Regions from separate parts of the Alcanivorax sp. genome, predicted to be linked through region 3. Evidence: predicted binding sites of a transcription regulator. Region 3 holds the regulator's gene; each other region holds the start of a gene.
The links. Region 3 encodes LexA, which represses DNA repair genes until DNA is damaged. Its sites were predicted from a motif close to TACTGTNTANNTANACAGTA; they were not measured.
Positions count from the first base shown of each region.

Region 1: the regulator LexA is predicted to act here: its motif matches at 2,440-2,459, upstream of recA (recombinase RecA).
Region 2: the regulator LexA is predicted to act here: its motif matches at 3,284-3,303, upstream of ruvC (crossover junction endodeoxyribonuclease RuvC).

Region 1 covers NZ_CP080267.1:1,450,761-1,456,813, reverse strand. Annotated here, with positions in the region: gene KZ772_RS06665 (wax ester/triacylglycerol synthase family O-acyltransferase) at 329-1,681, shown strand; gene KZ772_RS06660 (CinA family protein) at 1,752-2,270, shown strand; gene recA (recombinase RecA) at 2,540-3,577, shown strand; gene KZ772_RS06650 (regulatory protein RecX) at 3,570-4,037, shown strand; gene KZ772_RS06645 (sulfite exporter TauE/SafE family protein) at 4,270-5,037, shown strand; gene alaS (alanine--tRNA ligase) at 5,213-6,053, shown strand, end outside.
Region 2 covers NZ_CP080267.1:3,895,041-3,901,093, reverse strand. Annotated here, with positions in the region: gene tolQ (protein TolQ) at 1-393, opposite strand, end outside; gene ybgC (tol-pal system-associated acyl-CoA thioesterase) at 386-829, opposite strand; gene ruvB (Holliday junction branch migration DNA helicase RuvB) at 822-1,850, opposite strand; gene ruvA (Holliday junction branch migration protein RuvA) at 2,100-2,699, opposite strand; gene ruvC (crossover junction endodeoxyribonuclease RuvC) at 2,720-3,238, opposite strand; gene KZ772_RS18180 (YebC/PmpR family DNA-binding transcriptional regulator) at 3,456-4,196, opposite strand; gene aspS (aspartate--tRNA ligase) at 4,262-6,025, opposite strand.
Region 3 covers NZ_CP080267.1:305,078-311,130, reverse strand. Annotated here, with positions in the region: gene topA (type I DNA topoisomerase) at 1-1,087, opposite strand, end outside; gene KZ772_RS01350 (universal stress protein) at 1,348-1,794, shown strand; gene KZ772_RS01345 (cyclic nucleotide-binding domain-containing protein) at 2,001-2,651, opposite strand; gene lexA (transcriptional repressor LexA) at 2,964-3,578, shown strand; gene KZ772_RS01335 (DUF1499 domain-containing protein) at 3,559-4,026, shown strand; gene KZ772_RS01330 (TatD family hydrolase) at 3,974-4,795, shown strand; gene KZ772_RS01325 (DUF6482 family protein) at 4,896-5,201, opposite strand; gene KZ772_RS01320 (glutaredoxin family protein) at 5,246-5,470, opposite strand; gene rlmKL (bifunctional 23S rRNA (guanine(2069)-N(7))-methyltransferase RlmK/23S rRNA (guanine(2445)-N(2))-methyltransferase RlmL) at 5,470-6,053, opposite strand, start outside.

The DNA of each region.
Region 1 (6,053 bases), 1.1 Mb from region 3:
TGTTCGGCGTCAGGAGAGAAAGGCAGGGGTGCTCGCAACCAGGGCGAAAGCGCTGGCAGTGCGGGACGGGGTCGGGCCGTCGGAGGCATCAATTACTGTGCGAACCGGGTTCATGGTGCGAGATTAGCAGAGCCGGATATTTTGTCCAGTGTTCTCCAGGCCCCGGGATGGTTGGCGTCGAATAAGTAAACGGCTGTGCCTTGGCCAATAACCAAAAGCAACGAATCTCATAATGCTGTTTTGTCTTGAATATGGATGATTTGGCTATTGGCAGATTTCTCCCGCAGGATGAACCTTGCCTGTGGCACATAACAATAAGGAGATCGGGATGGCGCGAAAATTATCCATTATGGATTCCGGCTGGCTGATGATGGAAACCCGCGAGACGCCCATGCATGTGGGGGGGCTGGCCCTGTTCGCGGTGCCGGAGGATGCCCCTAGCGACTACATGGAAAGCGTCTATCGCTACATGGTTGAGGTGGATGGGGTGTGCCGGCCCTTCAGTCAGAAGATCCAGTCCCGCCTGCCGGGTCGGCTGGATGCGACCTGGGTGGACGACAAGAATTTTGATATCGATTACCACGTGCGCCATTCGGCGCTGCCGCGTCCGGGGCGGGTGCGGGAGTTGCTGGCGCTGGTGTCGCGCCTGCATGCCCAACGTCTGGATCCGAGTCGGCCCCTGTGGGAGAGCTATCTGATCGAAGGGTTGGAAGGCAACCGCTTCGCCCTTTACACCAAGATGCACCATTCTATGGTGGATGGCATGGCCGGTATGCATCTGATGCAGTCGCGCTTTGCCTCCAGTGCCGATGAGCGTCTGCCGGCACCCTGGTCCGGGGAGTGGGACAGCCGTAAAAAGCCGCGTAAGAAAAACGTGGCCGTGGCCGCCAAGGCGGGTGTGCTGGATGGCATGGGCAGTGTGCGCCGGGGTGCCGGGCAACTGGTGGATCTGCTGCGTTTGCCCAAAGAAAGCAACGTGAAAACCATCTACCGGGCTCCGAAGACAGTCCTGAATCGTCGCGTCACTGGCGCCCGCCGATTTGCCGCCCAGTCCTGGTCGCTGCCGCGTATCAAGGCTGCCGCAAAAAAGCACAACGGCACCGTCAACGACATTTTTCTGGCCATGTGTGGTGGCGCCATGCGTCGTTACCTGGAATCGCTGGATGCCTTGCCCGCGGAGCCGCTGGTGGCTCAGGTGCCGGTGTCACTGCGTAGCGCTGACCAGGCCGAAGGCGGCGGCAATGCCATCACCACAGTGCAGGTGAGCCTGGCCACCCACATTGCCAGCCCGCTGGGGCGGCTGGTTGCCATTCAGGAATCCATGCAGGCGGTGAAAACCCGTCTGGGTGAAATGCAGAAGGCGGATATCGACGTCTATACGGTGATGACCAATATGCCTCTCTCGCTGGGGCAGGTGACGGGCCTGTCGGGCAGGGTCAGCCCCATGTTCAATCTGGTGATCTCCAATGTGCCGGGGCCGAAGGAAACCCTGTATTTCAACGGCGCGGAGTTGCTGGCCTCTTACCCGGTGTCCCTTGTGCTGCACGGTTACGCGCTGAATATCACCGTGGTGAGCTACAAGGACAGCCTGGAATTCGGGGTCATCGGTTGTCGCGATACCCTGCCGCACATCCAGCGTTTCCTGGATTATTTCGAGGCCTCGCTGGCAGAGCTGGAATAACGCGCCTTGGGCGGTGCGGGCGGGCAGTGGTATCTTGCGGGTTCGCTGGCAGGATATTCCCGGAGACACCGTGCATCACGACGACATTGCCCAGGCCGCGCGGCAACTGGCAGAGCAGCTGATACAGCAGTCCATCATGGTGGTCACCGCTGAGTCTTGCACCGGTGGTGGCATTGCCCAGACGCTGACAGCCATTGCCGGTTCTTCCCGCTGGTTCGAGCGGGGCTTTGTAACGTACTCCAATGAGGCCAAGCAGGACATGCTCGGGGTGCAGGCCGCGACGCTGGAGCGCACCGGTGCAGTCAGTGAAGACACGGCGCTGGAGATGGCGCTCGGTGCGCTTCGTCATTCCCGTGGGCAGGTAAGCATGGCGGTGACCGGCATCGCCGGCCCGGATGGTGGCACCCCGGACAAGCCGGTGGGTACGGTCTGGATTGGCTGGGGGCAGCCGAATGGGCATGCCGACGCGCAATGTTTCCATTTTCCGGGTGACCGGAATGCCGTCCGTCAGCAGACTATCCTGGAAGCCATTCGGGGCTTGAATGCGCGCCTGAAGTCGCCACAATCGTTTTCATCCACCGGGCATTGAACGCCTGGTACATCTTGCACGCCTTCCTTGCCAGGCATCGCCGATGCTTCCTGCAAGGGGCCAGGCATGGAAAATCAACGGTTTACCGCACTGATGACGTTGATACCGCATTAGCCTGCAAGCAGCCCCGGCTGGCGGGGTTGCAATGAGCCGCAATAGCTGTTCATAATACTGTCCATATTGTCAGTGCTGACTAAAAGGTCAGATCCGACAAGGCACAATACGGTCGCCGTCAATGAATGACGCACCAGTTAACGGAGAGGGGTCACATGAGCGATAAAGGTAAGGCGCTGTCTGCGGCGCTGTCACAGATCGAGCGTCAATTCGGCAAGGGTTCCGTCATGCGCATGGGCGATCGCAAGCGCGAGCGCATGCCGTCCATTTCCACCGGCTCTCTGGGACTGGACATCGCTCTGGGGATTGGCGGTCTGCCGAAAGGGCGTATCGTGGAAATCTACGGGCCGGAATCCTCCGGTAAAACCACCCTGACTCTCAGTGTGATTGCCCAGGCGCAGAAAAAAGGCGCCACCTGTGCCTTTGTGGATGCAGAGCACGCGCTGGACCCGGATTACGCGGAAAAACTGGGCGTCAATGTGGATGACCTGATCGTGTCCCAGCCGGACACCGGCGAGCAGGCGCTGGAAATCACCGACATGCTGGTACGTTCCGGCGCCGTGGATGTGGTGATCGTGGATTCCGTGGCGGCCCTGGTGCCCAAGGCGGAAATCGAAGGTGAAATGGGCGATGCCCATGTGGGTCTGCAGGCTCGTCTGATGAGTCAGGCCCTGCGCAAGATCACCGGTAACGTGAAAAATGCCAATACTCTGGTGGTGTTCATCAACCAGATCCGTATGAAGATCGGTGTGATGTTCGGTAACCCGGAAACTACCACCGGCGGTAATGCCCTCAAGTTCTACTCCTCCGTGCGCCTGGATATTCGTCGCATCGGGGCAGTGAAACAGGGGGATGAAGTCACCGGTAACGAAACCCGGGTCAAGGTGGTGAAGAACAAGGTATCACCGCCGTTCCGTCAGGCCGAGTTCCAGATTCTTTACGGCCAGGGGATCAACCAGCTGGGCGAAGTCCTGGACCTGGGTGTGCAGCAGGGGCTGGTGGATAAATCCGGTGCCTGGTATGCCTACAAGGGCGACAAGATCGGCCAGGGCAAACAGAACGCCTGTGATTTCCTGCGGGAGAACCCGGCCATCGCCGAGGAAATCGAGCAGGAAATCCGTGCCCGCCTGCTGCCTGATCCCAGTGAGGCTCCGGCTGCCAAGGAAGAGGAAGCTGAAGTCGGTAATGAGTGAACCGCTCACTGAATCCGAACTGCGCCAGCGGGCTGTCAGCCTGCTGGCGCGTCGGGATCATGCCCGCCGCGAGCTGGAAACCAAGCTGCGCAGCAAGGTGGGTGAGCATCCGGCGCTTAACACCGTGATGGCCTGGTGTGAAGAACATGGCTTTATCGATGACCGGCGCTTTGCCGGTTTTTTTGTGCGCTCCCGGATTGAGCGAGGGCAGGGTGCATTGCGAATCCGCCAGGAGCTGCAACTCAAGGGCGTGGACAATGAACTGATTGCCCAGGCTCTGGAGGAGGCAGAGGTGGACTGGTTCGCCCTGGCCCGGGACGTGCGGGCCCGGCGCTTTCGTCAGTACCCGGGCAAGGATCAGAAAGAAAAGGCCCGCCAGCTCCGGTTCCTGCAACAGCGGGGTTTCGATGCTGAGCAGAGCTTTGCTGCACTGGATGGCTCACCGGACGACGAGTTGTAGTTCGTTCCCTCGCACTCCCATCATTACTTTTCATACCTTTACCCCGTTGGAGCTTTGCTCGCAAAGCGAAGATTTCAGCAGGCACTTGGATTCATTCGCCCCTTCGCCTTGCGAGCAAAGCTCCAACGGGGCCGGGTTGTGGTCCAAGGAGCTGGCCACACGATCATTTGTCTCTTGGTTTGAATCCTGTTCAAGGCGTATCCTTCGCTTTTCGGCTTGTGTGAGACCTCCCATGGAATACCTGTCTGATCCCTGGCTGGCGGCGGCCATGCTGGGTGCCGGTGTATTGGCCGGCTTTATCAACACCCTGGCCGGTGGTGGAGGTCTGCTGATCCTGCCGCTGCTGATGCTCAGCGGCATGAGTGCGGCGCTGGCCAATGGCACCATGCGGGTGGGGGTGCTGATTCAGAGCGTGGAGGCAGTGCGCCAGTTCAACAAGCGCGGCACCATGCCGTTCAAGCCGCTGCCGGCAATACTGGTGCCCTGTTTGCTGGGTACGTTGGTGGGTACCCTGGCAGCCTCCTATTTGCCGGAATCCATCCTCAAACCCGTATTGCTGACCACCCTGGTGGTGGTGGCCCTGATCATGGTGTTCAAACCCAATCAGTTGTCGCCGGCAGCGGATGAAGTGCCACTGCAACCCAACGACTCCGTGGCCGGCTGGCTGGGGCTGTTCTTCTGTGGTGCCTATGGTGGCTTTGTGCAGGCGGGGGTGGGCTTTGTACTGATCGCCGTGCTGGTGGGCCAGCTTCGCTATGACATGCTGCGCGGCAACGCCCTGAAACTGGCCATTACCGGCAGCTTCACCGTGCTGGCCCTGGGCATTTTCGTGGCCCGGGATCAGGTAGCCTGGCTACCCGGCCTGCTGGTAGCCGCCGGCACGCTGCTGGGCGTACGCCTGGGCGTGGGCTTCGCCCACCGGGTCTCGCCGAGAGTGCTCAAGCGCATTCTGCTGGTGATGGTGCTGGCGGTATGTCTGGCGGCGGCGATCAAGGGCTAGAGACGAGCTACGAGCTGCTAGCTTCTAGCTGTTAGATTAAAGAAGAAGCTCCTTTTGGTTTGGGTTTTTCTCGCAGCTAGAAGCTAGTAGCTCGCAGCTTACTGAACCATCGCAACCGGGCCTTGGGGGCGGTATACTCGGCGCTCTCTGACAGCCAGCCGATAATGTTTCTCCTATGAAGAGTGCTGAACTACGCCAGGCCTTCCTGGACTACTTTGCCAGCCAGGGACACACCAAGGTGCCGTCCTCCTCGCTGGTGCCCCACAATGATCCCACCCTGCTGTTTACCAACGCGGGGATGAACCAGTTCAAGGATGTGTTTCTGGGCCGTGAGTCCCGGGATTACACCCGTGCTACCAGTTCCCAGCGCTGCGTGCGTGCCGGGGGCAAGCACAACGACCTGGAGAACGTGGGTTACACGGCGCGGCATCACACCTTCTTCGAGATGCTGGGCAACTTCAGCTTCGGCGACTACTTCAAGCGCGAAGCCATCAAGTTTGCCTGGGAATTCCTTACCGGCACCCTGGGGCTGCCGGAAGAGCGCCTGTGGGTCACCGTGCATGTCTCCGATGACGAAGCGGCGGATATCTGGCTGAAGGAAATGGGCGTCAGCGCCGAGCGTTTCTCCCGTCTGGACGAAGACAACTTCTGGCAGATGGGCGATACCGGGCCCTGTGGCCCCTGTTCGGAAATCTTCTATGACCACGGGGCAGACGTGCCTGGTGGCCCGCCGGGTTCCGAGAATGACGATCTGGATCGTTACATCGAGATCTGGAACCTGGTGTTCATGCAGTACGACCGTCAGCAGGACGGCGAGTTGAAGCCACTGCCCAAGCCCAGCGTGGATACCGGCATGGGCCTGGAGCGCATTGCGGCGGTCCTGCAGGGCGTGCATTCCAACTACGAGATCGACCTGTTCCAGGCCCTGCTGCAGGCGGCGGCAAAAGCCACCGGTTGTCAGGACCTGGAAGAGAAATCCCTGCGGGTGATTGCCGACCACATCCGTTCGGCCAGCT
Region 2 (6,053 bases), 380 kb from region 3:
AAAAGGAAGGTGCTTGGTCAAGCGGGTCTGTTCACGCTGCAGGGCCACACGCATGGCCCGCTGGCTGCCATCCATCACGGCCTCGGCGCCACGGGTGCTCTTGGAGAGCCGCACAAACTCCTGGAAGCCGGCGCGAAAGATGGACTCCGGCCCCGCATCCACGTCCGGATCCTTACGGCTCTGGTTGTACAGTGAGGCCAAATCGTCGCTGGACCAGAATTTCTCTTCGAAGGCACGTCCCGCCTTGTGAGCCCGCCCCATTACCCGGAAACGGCTGACAATCATGTACCAGGACGTCAACGACGCCACTATCAACAGCACCATGACCAGCTGCACCACAATGGTGGCGTTACTGATCAGACTGACGACAGACATACTCGATGCCTCAACCATTGAGCCCTTCTCCTTCGCTGGCGGCTTTGAATTTGTTGTACAGGCCCGCCGGTATCCCGGTGGGCCTGAGAGTATCAGCACGGACGCAGGCCACCTTTATCTCCGCCTGACACAGCAGCGTGTCGCCTCGGCGTACCTGCTGGTCGAAAAACAACGTGGCCTTGCCCAGCTGCTTGAGCCGGGCGGTTACTGCCAGCGCATCGTCGATGCGGGCCGGCTGATGGTATTGCACATTGGCCGAATGGACCACGAACTGGAAGTTCTCATCCGCCAACACATAATGCTGATAGCCCAGGGTGCGCATAAATTCAGTGCGCGCCCTTTCCATGAATTTCAGGTAATTCACGTAATAGACGATGCCACCGGCATCGGTGTCCTCGATGTAGACGCGTACCGGCAGGGTAAATTCCCCGTTTCGCGGCTTTTTTTCAATCATTAAACAAATCACCGTCTTTTCGCGGCCGCTGCAGGCCGAAATGACGCCAGGCATGGTTGGTGGTGGCACGTCCCCGCGGGGTACGTTGAATAAAACCCTGCTGGATCAGATAAGGCTCCACCACCTCTTCCAGGGTGCCGGCATCTTCATTAAGGGCGGCTGCCAGGGACTCGAGCCCCACCGGGCCACCATCAAATTTATGCATGATCATGTCGAGCAGACGCCGGTCGGTGCCGTCAAGGCCGCAGCTATCCACTTCCAGCATATCCAGCGCCCGCTGGGCCATGGCTTCGGTAATCCGCCCTTCGCCCTTCACTTCCGCGTAGTCACGCACCCGGCGCAACAAGCGGTTGGCGATACGGGGAGTACCGCGAGCGCGGCGCGCCACTTCCAGAGCGCCGGCATCATCAATGGGAATGGCAAGAATGTCGCAGGCACGAATCACAATCCCGGAGAGATCCTCCACCGAGTAGAATTCCAGCCGCTGAACAATACCGAAGCGGTCACGCAAGGGCGCAGTAAGCAGGCCTGCCCGTGTGGTAGCCCCCACCAGGGTGAAGGGAGGCAAATCCAGCTTGATGGAGCGGGCCGCCGGCCCCTCGCCGATCATGATATCAAGCTGGTAGTCCTCCATGGCCGGATAGAGGATTTCCTCCACCACCGGTGACAGGCGGTGGATTTCATCCACGAACAGCACATCGCCCTCTTCCAGGTTGGTGAGGATGGCGGCCAGATCACCGGCTTTTTCCAGCACCGGCCCGGAGGTGGACTTGAGTTCGCAGCCCATTTCCCGGGCAATGATGTGTGCCAGGGTAGTCTTGCCCAGGCCGGGGGGGCCAAAAATCAGGGTATGGTCGAGGGCTTCATTACGGCCACGGGCGGCATCAATGAAGATTTCCATCCGCTCGCGGACTTTTGGCTGGCCTTTGTAGTCAGCCAGACTGGCCGGACGGATCGCCCGGTCGTACTGTTCTTCATGGCTGCCTACCGCAGCCGGGGAAATCAAACGATCGTTTTCCATGTTGGCTCAGGACGCAAGTTGCAAGTTGCAAGTTTCAACGCGATCAGGTGCCGTGCCAAACAAAAAAGGTCTTTGCCCGCGTTTTACTGCCGATTTCGCTATGCAAGCATAGCTTCCTACAAAAAGAAAAACCTTTCTTTGCTGCAACACCATTTGCGACCCATAGCGTGTATTCGCGCCCTCTGAAACGAAGTCGCCAGACCCAATCCGCTCGCGTTGCATCTTGAAACTTGCCTCTTGCAACCCCAATCAGCGCGCCAGGCTTTTCAGCGCCTGCCGGATTAGTTGCTCGCTGCTGGCACCCTCTTCCGCCACCTTGCCAACGGCAGCGGCGGCATCCTTGTTGCGATAACCCAGTGCCTCCAGGGCGGCAATGGCGTCAGAACGGGCATCGTCAGGCTGTGCCAGTGACACCTGACCCGGCAGGGAGATGGGACCACCATCAATCTTGTCGAGCCGGTCCCGCATTTCGATGACCAGTCGTTCGGCGGTTTTCTTGCCGATACCCGGCACCTTCACCAGCGAGGTGGTGTCCTGATCGTGAATGCACTGGGCCAGGCGGTCTGCCTCGATACCGGAAAGAATCGCCAGGGCCATTTTCGGGCCGACGCCGTTGACCTTAATTAGCGCCCGAAACAGCTCGCGCTCATAGCGATCCGCAAAGCCATACAATAACTGGGCATCTTCACGCACCACGAAATGGGTATGCAGGGTCAGCGGCTCGCCTGTCTCCGGCAGGCCGTAAAACACTGTCATGGGGGCTTCCACTTCGTAGCCCACCCCGTTCACATCCAACAGCAGCACCGGGGGGCGCTTCTCGAGCAGGGTTCCGCGCAGTTGTCCTATCATTGCTGTGTTATCACCGTCTTTTACCGTATTCGTCCATTTCTTACCGCCGTGGCGCCGCCCATGCGAGCCAGGGACACGCGCATGTGGGCATGACACAGGGCAATGGCCAGAGCGTCGGCCGCGTCTTCCTGGGGCCGTTTTTCCAGGCCGAGCAGGTATTTGACCATTTCCGCCACCTGCCCCTTTTCGGCGCCACCTCGCCCTACCACCGCCTGCTTTACCTGACGGGCAGAGTATTCAAACACCGGCAGGGAGGCCTGCATCACTGCCGCAATGGCAGCCCCCCTGGCCTGACCCAGTTTCAGGGCGGAATCCGCGTTGCGAGCCATGAACACCTTTTCAATACTCACTTCCGCCGGACCGTATTCCAGCACCACCTGATGGATACCGGTGAAGATCTCGCCCAGGCGAGGGGGGATTTCCTTGTGGGTCGTGGCAATGGTGCCAAAAGCCACCGCCCGGCTGCGGTTACCCACCTGCTCCACCAACCCGTAGCCGGTGCGCCGGGAGCCGGGGTCGATCCCCAGTAGTAATGCCATAAGCCACTGACCCGAAGATAAAAAGCTGGCTCAGTTGTACCTGACCGCTGTCCATATGTCCAGTTGAAGCAGCTTCTAGCTTCTAGCTTCTAGCTTCTAGCTTCTAGCTTCTAGCAGGATTGTGGCCCGGCCCGAAGGATGCGCAAGCCAAATAGCAAAAAACCCCGACTCTGCGGGGTTTTTGCTTTCCTCGAAGCTAGCAGCTCACAGCTAGTAGCTATTCCTCTTCTTCCGCCGGCCAGCTGGCGTTGGTGTAGACGTTCTGCACGTCGTCCAGATCTTCCAGCATGTCGATCATCTTCTGCACGGTTTCCGCGGTGTCCGCATCCATCTCCGCTTCCGTGGAGGGGTGCATGGTCACTTCCGCGTCGGCGAATTCCAGACCGGCTTCGCGCAGGGCATCGATCACGTCACCGAACTGCTTGTCCGGGGTGGTGATGACCAGGAAGCTGCCGTCATCGTTTTCTTCCACGTCCTCGGCACCGGCTTCCAGGGCCACTTCCATCAGCCGTTCTTCGTCCACCCCGGGCTCGAAAAAGATCTCACCACGCTTGCTGAACAGGAAGGCCACGGAGCCGCTGGTGCCCAGGTTACCGGCAAACTTGGAGAATGCATGACGCACCTCGGCTACGGTTCTGTTCACGTTGTCGGTCATGGTTTCCACCAGTACCGCCACGCCACCCTTGCCGTAGCCTTCGTAGGTGATCTCTTCCATGTTGCCATCGTCATCACCGCCGGCACCGCGCTTGATGGCCCGGTCGATGGTGTCGCGGGTCATGTTCTGACCCAGCGCCTTGTCCACCGCTGCCCGCAGGCGCGGGTTGTCCGCCGGTTCACCGCCGCCCATTCTGGCCGCCACGGTGATTTCGCGAATCAGTTTGGTAAAGATCTTACCGCGCTTGGCATCCTGGGCCGCCTTGCGATGCTTGATGTTGGCCCATTTACTATGTCCTGCCATGGTGTCTCCCGTAGTTGCTACGAACAGACCGGCGCGAGCAGGTCGCGCCGCCGGTTGTTATTGAATTAGCTGTCTTCCTTGCGAACCTGCACACCCACTTCACGCAGCTGCTTGCTGTCCACCGGTGACGGTGCATTGGTCATCATGCAGGAGGCGGTCTGGGTTTTCGGGAAGGCGATCACGTCGCGGATAGAGTCACAGCCGGTCATCAGCATAACCATGCGATCCAGACCGAAGGCCAGGCCACCATGTGGCGGCGCGCCATATTTCAGGCCATCAAGCAGGAAGCCGAACTTTTCGTCAGCCTCTTCCTCGGAAATGCCCAGCGCCTCGAACACGGTGCGTTGCATGGCCGGGTTGTGGATACGGATGGAACCGCCACCCAGCTCGGTGCCGTTGAGCACCATGTCATAGGCACGGGACAGCGCCCCTTCCGGGTTGCTCTTCAGCTCTTCCGGGCTGCAGCTGGGCATGGTGAAGGGGTGATGCAGCGCGTAGTACTGGCCGTCATCCTCTTCAAACATGGGGAAGTCCACCACCCACAACGGCGCCCAGTCGCCCTCGACCAGGTTCAGGTCGTGACCCACCTTCACGCGCAGCGCACCCAGCGCTTCGTTGACAATCTTGGCCTTGTCAGCACCGAAGAAGATCAGGTCGCCGGTCTCGGCGCCGGTGCGCTCAAGAATGCCCTGGATGGCGTCTTCGGTTAGGAATTTAAGGATCGGCGACTGCAAACCCTCAGCACCGGCAGCCAGATCGTTGACCTTGATATAGGCCAGACCCTTGGCACCGTAGATGCTGACAAACTTGGTATAGCCGTCGATATCCTTGCGCGACAGGCTGCAACCCCCCGGTACTTTCATGGCCGCCACACGCCCTTTCGGATCGTTGGCCGGGCCGGAGAACACCTTGAAGTCCACACCGGCCAGCAGGTCAGCGATGTCGATCAGTTCCAGCGGGATACGCAGGTCCGGCTTGTCGGAACCAAAACGCTGCATGGCTTCCGAGAACGGCATGCGCGGAAAGTCCGGCAGCTCCACATCGAGCAGTTCCTTGAACACCGAGCGCACCATGCGCTCGGTGATGCCCATGATGTCCTCTTCCTCCACGAAGGAGGCTTCCAGGTCGATCTGGGTGAATTCCGGCTGACGATCGGCGCGCAGATCCTCGTCGCGGAAGCACTTGGCGATCTGGTAGTAACGATCGAAGCCGGCCACCATCAGCAGCTGCTTGAACAGCTGCGGCGACTGCGGCAGCGCGAAGAAACTGCCGGGGTGGGTACGGCTGGGCACCAGGTAATCCCGGGCGCCTTCCGGGGTTGCCCGAGTCAGAATGGGGGTTTCCACATCCATGAACCCTTCGCCTTCCAGGAAGGCGCGGACCACGTGGGTCAGGCGCGAACGGAACTGGAAGTTGCGCAGCACTTCCGGGCGACGCAGGTCCATATAACGGTACTTGAGACGCACCTCTTCACCGGCGCCGCCATGCGCATCCAGCTCGAACGGCGGGGTTTGTGCCTCATTGAGGATGGTCAGTTCCTTGCCCAGCACTTCGATATCGCCGGTGGACATCTTGCTGTTGCGCACCGCTTCATCGCGCATGCGCACCAGCCCGGTCAGGCGCACTACGTACTCGCTGCGAACCTTGTCGGCCAGCGCAAAGGCTTCCACGGTGTCCGGATCGAACACCACCTGCACCAGACCATTACGGTCGCGCAGGTCCAGGAAAATCACCCCACCGTGGTCACGGCGGCGACTGACCCAACCGCAAAGCTCAACTGTTTCTCCATCGTGGGAGGCTCGCAAATCACCGCAATAATGGCTTCGCATGCTTAACTTCCGCTTGTATTTCTGAGGG
Region 3 (6,053 bases):
TCTCGGGCAGGTATTTGTCACCCAGCTTTTCGCCGATCCATTCCCGACAGGCGGCCACCGCGTCGCTGCTCAGGTTGGTGGAATCGGTACGCATGTAGGTAATGTGACCGGCCTCGTAGAGGCGCTGGGCCATCATCATGGTCTTCTTCACCCCGAAACCAAGGCGAGTGCTGGCCGCCTGCTGCAGGGTGGAGGTAATAAAGGGCGCCGATGGCTTGGAACGGGTGGGCCGCTGCTCGCGCTGGCTGATGGTGAGTGTGCCGGCCTGCAGCAACGCCTGGCGATGCTGTTTCGCATCGTCACCGTTGTCCGGACGGAAGTTCACGCCCTTGTGTTTGGCCACTTCCAGGCGCAGGGCTTCGCCCTGGTCACTGTGGGTATCGCTGTGCATCTCCCAGAACTCTTCCGGGATAAAGGCACGAATTTCCCGCTCGCGTTCCACCACCAGTTCCACGGCAACCGACTGCACCCGACCGGCGGACAGGCCGCGGGCGATCTTCTCCCACAGCAGGGGCGAGATCATGAAGCCCACCACCCGGTCCAGGAAACGGCGCGCCTGCTGGGCTTCCACCCGGCTCAGATCCAGTTTGCCGGGCTGCTCGAAAGCGGCCTGAATGGCTTTCTTGGTAATTTCGTTGAACACCACCCGGTCAAAACGGGAATCATCGCCGCCGATCACTTCCCGCAGGTGCCAGGCAATGGCCTCCCCTTCGCGGTCCAAATCCGTCGCCAGATAGATGCGGTCGGCTTTGGCGGCAAGTCGCTTGAGCTCATCGATCACCTTTTCCTTGCCGGGAAGGATCTCGTAATGGGCTTTCCAGCCGTGCTCCGGATCCACGCCCATGCGGTTGATCAACTGGGCCTTGGCCTTCTTCTTTTTATAGGCTTCACGCTCTTCCTTGGGCAAGGAGCGGGTGTAGGCCGCCTCTTTGGCGCGCTCCTGAGGGGTGCTCTTCTTGGAGCCACCACTGACCGGCAGATCGCGTACGTGGCCGACGCTGGACTTCACTACGAAGTCGTCGCCCAGGTAGCGGTTGATGGTCTTGGCCTTGGCAGGCGACTCCACAATAACAAGAGTTTTTCCCATTCTCAGGTTCTCAATGGCGGCGGTTTGTTGAACAGAGCGCACCGGCTACAGTGCCCCGATATGGCGGTCACACAGGCGGCGCCAGTCTTCTTCGGGCGCTATTTAGACAGCGCCGGTATGGCCGGGTCAAGCTCTGCTGCCTTTTTTAGTAGTAGACCAGAGAGAGGGTGTTGGGCAACCCTCCCGGTGAGAAACAGGTTCTGGCAACCCACTCAAAGAGCGTTATACTGCGGGAAAGACACCGTTTCAGGGAGAGAACCGTGACTAGCCCCTATCGCCGAATTCTGGTCGCCATTGATTGCAGTGATGAGTCTGCCCAGGTGTTGTCCCGGGCCGCCGGGGTGCTCTCTGGTAATGATGGCGAGCTGCATCTGATCCATGTAATCGAACCCCTGGCACTGGCCTATGGCGCCGATGTGCCCATGGATGTAACCGACCTGCAAAGCGGCCTGATGAAACAGGCCAGGGACACTGCCGACACCTACGCTGGCCGTTATCAGATCCCCGCCGAGAATGTCCACGTGGAGCTGGGCTCCATCGAAAAGACCATCCTCGACCAGGCAGACAAGCTGGGCGCCGACCTGATCGTAGTTGGCAGTCACACCCGCAGCGGCCTCGCCCTGCTCCTGGGCTCCACCGCCCGCGGCCTGGTGCCGGGGGCGCATTGTGATGTGTTGGCGGTGAAGGTTGATCAGAAGGGCAGTTAATAGTTAACAGTGAATAGTTAATAGCGCGCGTTCCAGCGCATGCCTGACTGAAACGTAAGAGGCCGCGCCCATAGCCTGGACGCGGCCTCTTACGTTCAGAAAGCAGAAACCTATTCCGCGAAACTGTTCACTGTTCACTGTTCACTGTTCACTGTTCACTGTTCACTGTTCACTGTTCACTGTTCACTGTTCACTATTAACTGCCTTCACGTTAGCTGCAACGCCCCCGTCCCTTCCGCTCCTTCTTCATTCCAGCGGCACAGCAGTTCCGCCAGACCCTGGGCCTGCACCTTGAGGGCGGCCAGTTCTTCACGGCTGCCTTTTTCCCCGTGAAAGACCGGTAGCTTGCGCATGGACTGGACCAGCTCGTGATCCGGGGATTGCATGCGTTTGACTTCCAGGGTCCAGCGAATGTGATGGACAATCATGTGGAAGAAAGCCAGCCGGGTGGTCAGTGAATAAGGACCCTCATCCTCATTGAACTCGTTGAAGTCCAGGCTTGCCAGCACGGCTTCACGGGCATTCTCGGATACCCTTATATTGGCGCTGCGCGGTGTCCCAAGCAGCATGGAAAGGGTACCGAAAACTTCACCCGGAGAAACATAATACAAGGGTGCTTCGTCAGCATGTTCCGAAAGTACTTCCAGTTGCCCCCGTAACAGGAAATACAGGGTGGAATCCACATCCCCGGCACGAATGACCGTGTCCCCCGAGCCGGCGACCCAAAGGCGGGTGTTGTGCTCAAGTTGAGAAAACTCATCTTGATCGTCGCGGGCAATTTCATTGAAAAACGGCACACCGGACAACAACTGCCGGATCCGTTGCTGGCCGAAGTCATTATTATTGGCCTGCTCCATCTACTATCCCCAGGTCTGATGGAATTGTTATCGGAAGATCTGGCGGCGAATCGACATAAAGACCCACAACCGTTATGACCTTCCTGCAATATGCTAGTGCGCGCGTCTTCACAGGGCAACGACATCCTCCCGAAACCGCCGAAAAACAGACAGGAACAACTGTTCAAATAGCACTGTTCATATTATCAGTACCTATGCTAGCATCGGTTTTGTAGCACTGTTTGTCAGCCAAGGCTGACAGCCTGGTTAGCCAGAAGCGTCGATGACGCCCGGGTATGGAACCGAAATCCTGCGGGAAACATGGAGAAGGTTATGAGCAGCAAACTCACCGATCGCCAGCAACAGGTGCTGGACTGTATCCGCGAATGCATCGCCGATACCGGTATGGCACCGACTCGCGCGGAAATTGCCGACATCATGGGCTTCCAGTCCAAGAATGCCGCCTCTGACCATCTGAGAGCGCTGGAGCGTAAAGGCTTCATAAAACTCCATAGTGACCGCTCCCGCGGCATCCAGTTACTCGACAATGCGTTCTGGTCGGAAGAAGAACTACCGGTAGTGGGCAAGGTAGCTGCCGGGGTCCCCATCGAGGCGATCGAAAATGTGGAGCGTACGGTTCCCGTGCCCCAGGGGCTGTTCAAGCAACGGCCTACCTACCTGCTGAAGGTACAGGGCGACAGCATGATCGAGGCGGGTATCTTCGACGGCGACCTGATTGCCGTGCGCAAATCCAACGTGGCTCGCTCCGGCGAGATCGTGGTTGCCCGCATTGACGAAGAAGTCACGGTGAAGACCCTAAAGTTGAACAAATCCAGCGCTACCCTGTTACCCGCCAATGAGGCGTACGAGCCCATTAAAGTGCCTGCCGATCAGCTGATCATCGAGGGTATTTTCGTGGGGCTGATCCGTGATCCGAATTCTTTCTAGTGCCATTCTGCTATTGATGAGTGCTGCCGCCATGTCCAATACGCATCTGCTCGCCCCCTGCCCGGATTCGCCCAACTGCGTGTCCAGTCTGGCTACGGATGAAGAGCGTCGGGTCGCGCCATTACAGGTAGCGGAAACCCGTAAGGCCAGCATGGCCCGTCTGCAGGCTCTGTTGCGCCAACTACCCCGTGTGGAGTTTGACGTGGTCGGCCAGTCCCGTATTCAGGCCCGTTTCTCCAGCCGGATACTGCGCTTCGTGGATGATGTGACCTTCTATGTCCGCGAAGACGGCGTGGTAGAAGTGCGCTCCGCCTCTCGAGTGGGCTACTGGGATTTAGGTGCCAACCGTCGTCGGGTAGAATCCCTGCGCGAACAACTGGCGGAGCAGGCTCCTGATGACAGCACCTCACAACACTTCTCCCGACAAGGCTCCCGTTCACTGGGCTGATATCGGCGTCAACCTGACCGACAAGCAATTCCGGGATGACCGGAATGAGGTGCTGGAACGAGCCCGCTCCGCCGGGGTGTCCTGGCAATTGCTCACCGGCACCAATGTAGACGAATCCCGTCAGGCCATGGCGCTGGCCAGTCAACACGACGATCTGTTCGCCACTGCAGGTTTACATCCCCACAGCGCCCGCTTCTACTCCCCGGCCCTGGAAAACGAACTGCGTGAACTGCTCAGCCAGCAGAACGTAAAGGCCGCCGGTGAGATGGGCCTGGATTTCAATCGCGACTTTTCCCCACGACCGGATCAGGAACGTGCCTTCGAGGCACAGCTGGCCCTGGCGGTGGAATACCGGCTACCAGTGTTCCTCCACGAACGTGATGCCCATGAGCGCTTCGCGCCCATCCTGAAAGCCTACCGGGACCATCTTGTTGGCGCAGTGGTTCACTGCTTTACCGGTTCCCGCCAGGCGCTTTTCGATTATCTCGATCTGGATTGCCACATCGGTATTACCGGCTGGGTCTGTGATGAGCGCCGGGGCAAGCCGCTGGCAGAGCTGGTGCACAATATTCCGGATAACCGGCTGTTGCTGGAAACCGATGCCCCCTATCTGCTGCCGCGGGATCTGCCAGAACCGCCCCCGAAGAAGCGACGCAATGAACCTTCATTGCTGCCCTGGGTCGGTAAACGGGTGGCGAGTTTGCGGGGGCAGGGTGTGGCCCAGGTGGCGGGCATGACGAGTGAAAACGCGCGATCGCTGTTCAGATAAGCGAAACCAGAACCCGTTGGAACTTTGCTCGCAAAGCGAAGTTTCCAGAGAGAGAGAGAACTCCACCAAGCCTTCGCCTTGCGAGCAAGGTGCCAACTGGTCAGGCCTGGCTTCGCCAGTGAAAGCGCACCCGTAGAGGCGGGATCACCTCTCCTTCCGGCTGGCCAACCATTTCCGCATGGGCGGAATGATGCAGCAGATGGGCCGTGCCAGTGGACAGGGTCTGGAGCTGGTTATTGGCGTGTTCGGGACCGTTGAAACGCATGATCTTACCGCTGTCGTCGGCCACCCAGTACCAGGTATCACCTAAGCGGACCTTGAGGGTGCACACGGACAGGCAGGCCGAGAAGATTTCGACTTCATCGGCCTGGCGCTTGTGGAGTTTCTTTGGGCTGATGGTCTTCATAGCAGCAATCATGAGCCTGCCGCTGTGAAGCCCGCATCAATCACTCAACCAGCCAGAAATTGCTGCACATCCAGCAGACTGAATGGCCAGCCAAGTTCCCGGCCCTCTTTCATCAGCACGGGAATGCGCTCGCCATAACGGGCCAGCAATTCATCGTCTTCCGCCACATCAACCAGTGTCAGGGTGAGATCCGGTGCCACAGTAGACACCAGCTCACGGGCCTGCTCACAGAGATGGCAGCCCACCGTGGTATAAAGCACTACGCTCATCAGTCCTCCACATGCCGAATGGCATAGCAGACATGAATCCTGTCATTCCGGCGGAAATCCTCCGGGATGCTCCAGCGGGAAATATCGTCTACCTGATACCACTTGCTGATACTCGGGTCGAGTTCGAAACGGCGGTAGTTGCAGGAAAAATACAGCACCCCGCCCGGCTCCAGCCGGCGCATGATCTTGCGGATCAGCTCGCCATGGTGCTCTTCCACCACGAAGTCACTGCGCGACTTGTTGTTGGAAAAGGTGGGCGGATCACAGAACACCAGATCAAACTGCTCCTGGCATTCGTCCAGCCAGCGCATGGTATCGGCGCGTACCAGCTCGTGTTGGTCGGTGGAGAACCCATTGGCGGCCAGATTGGAGGCCGCCCATTCCAGGTAGCGCTTGGAGGCATCCACGGTGACCGTGCGTTTCGCGCCCCCCACAGCGGCATGCACGGTGGCCGAGCCGGTGTAGGCAAACAGGTTGAGGAAGCGCTTGCCGCTGGCTTCCTCGGCAATCTTCAGCCGGGTGGGCCGGTGATCGAGGAACAGGCCGGTGTCCAGATAGTCCTGCAGGTTGATGAGCAGATGCG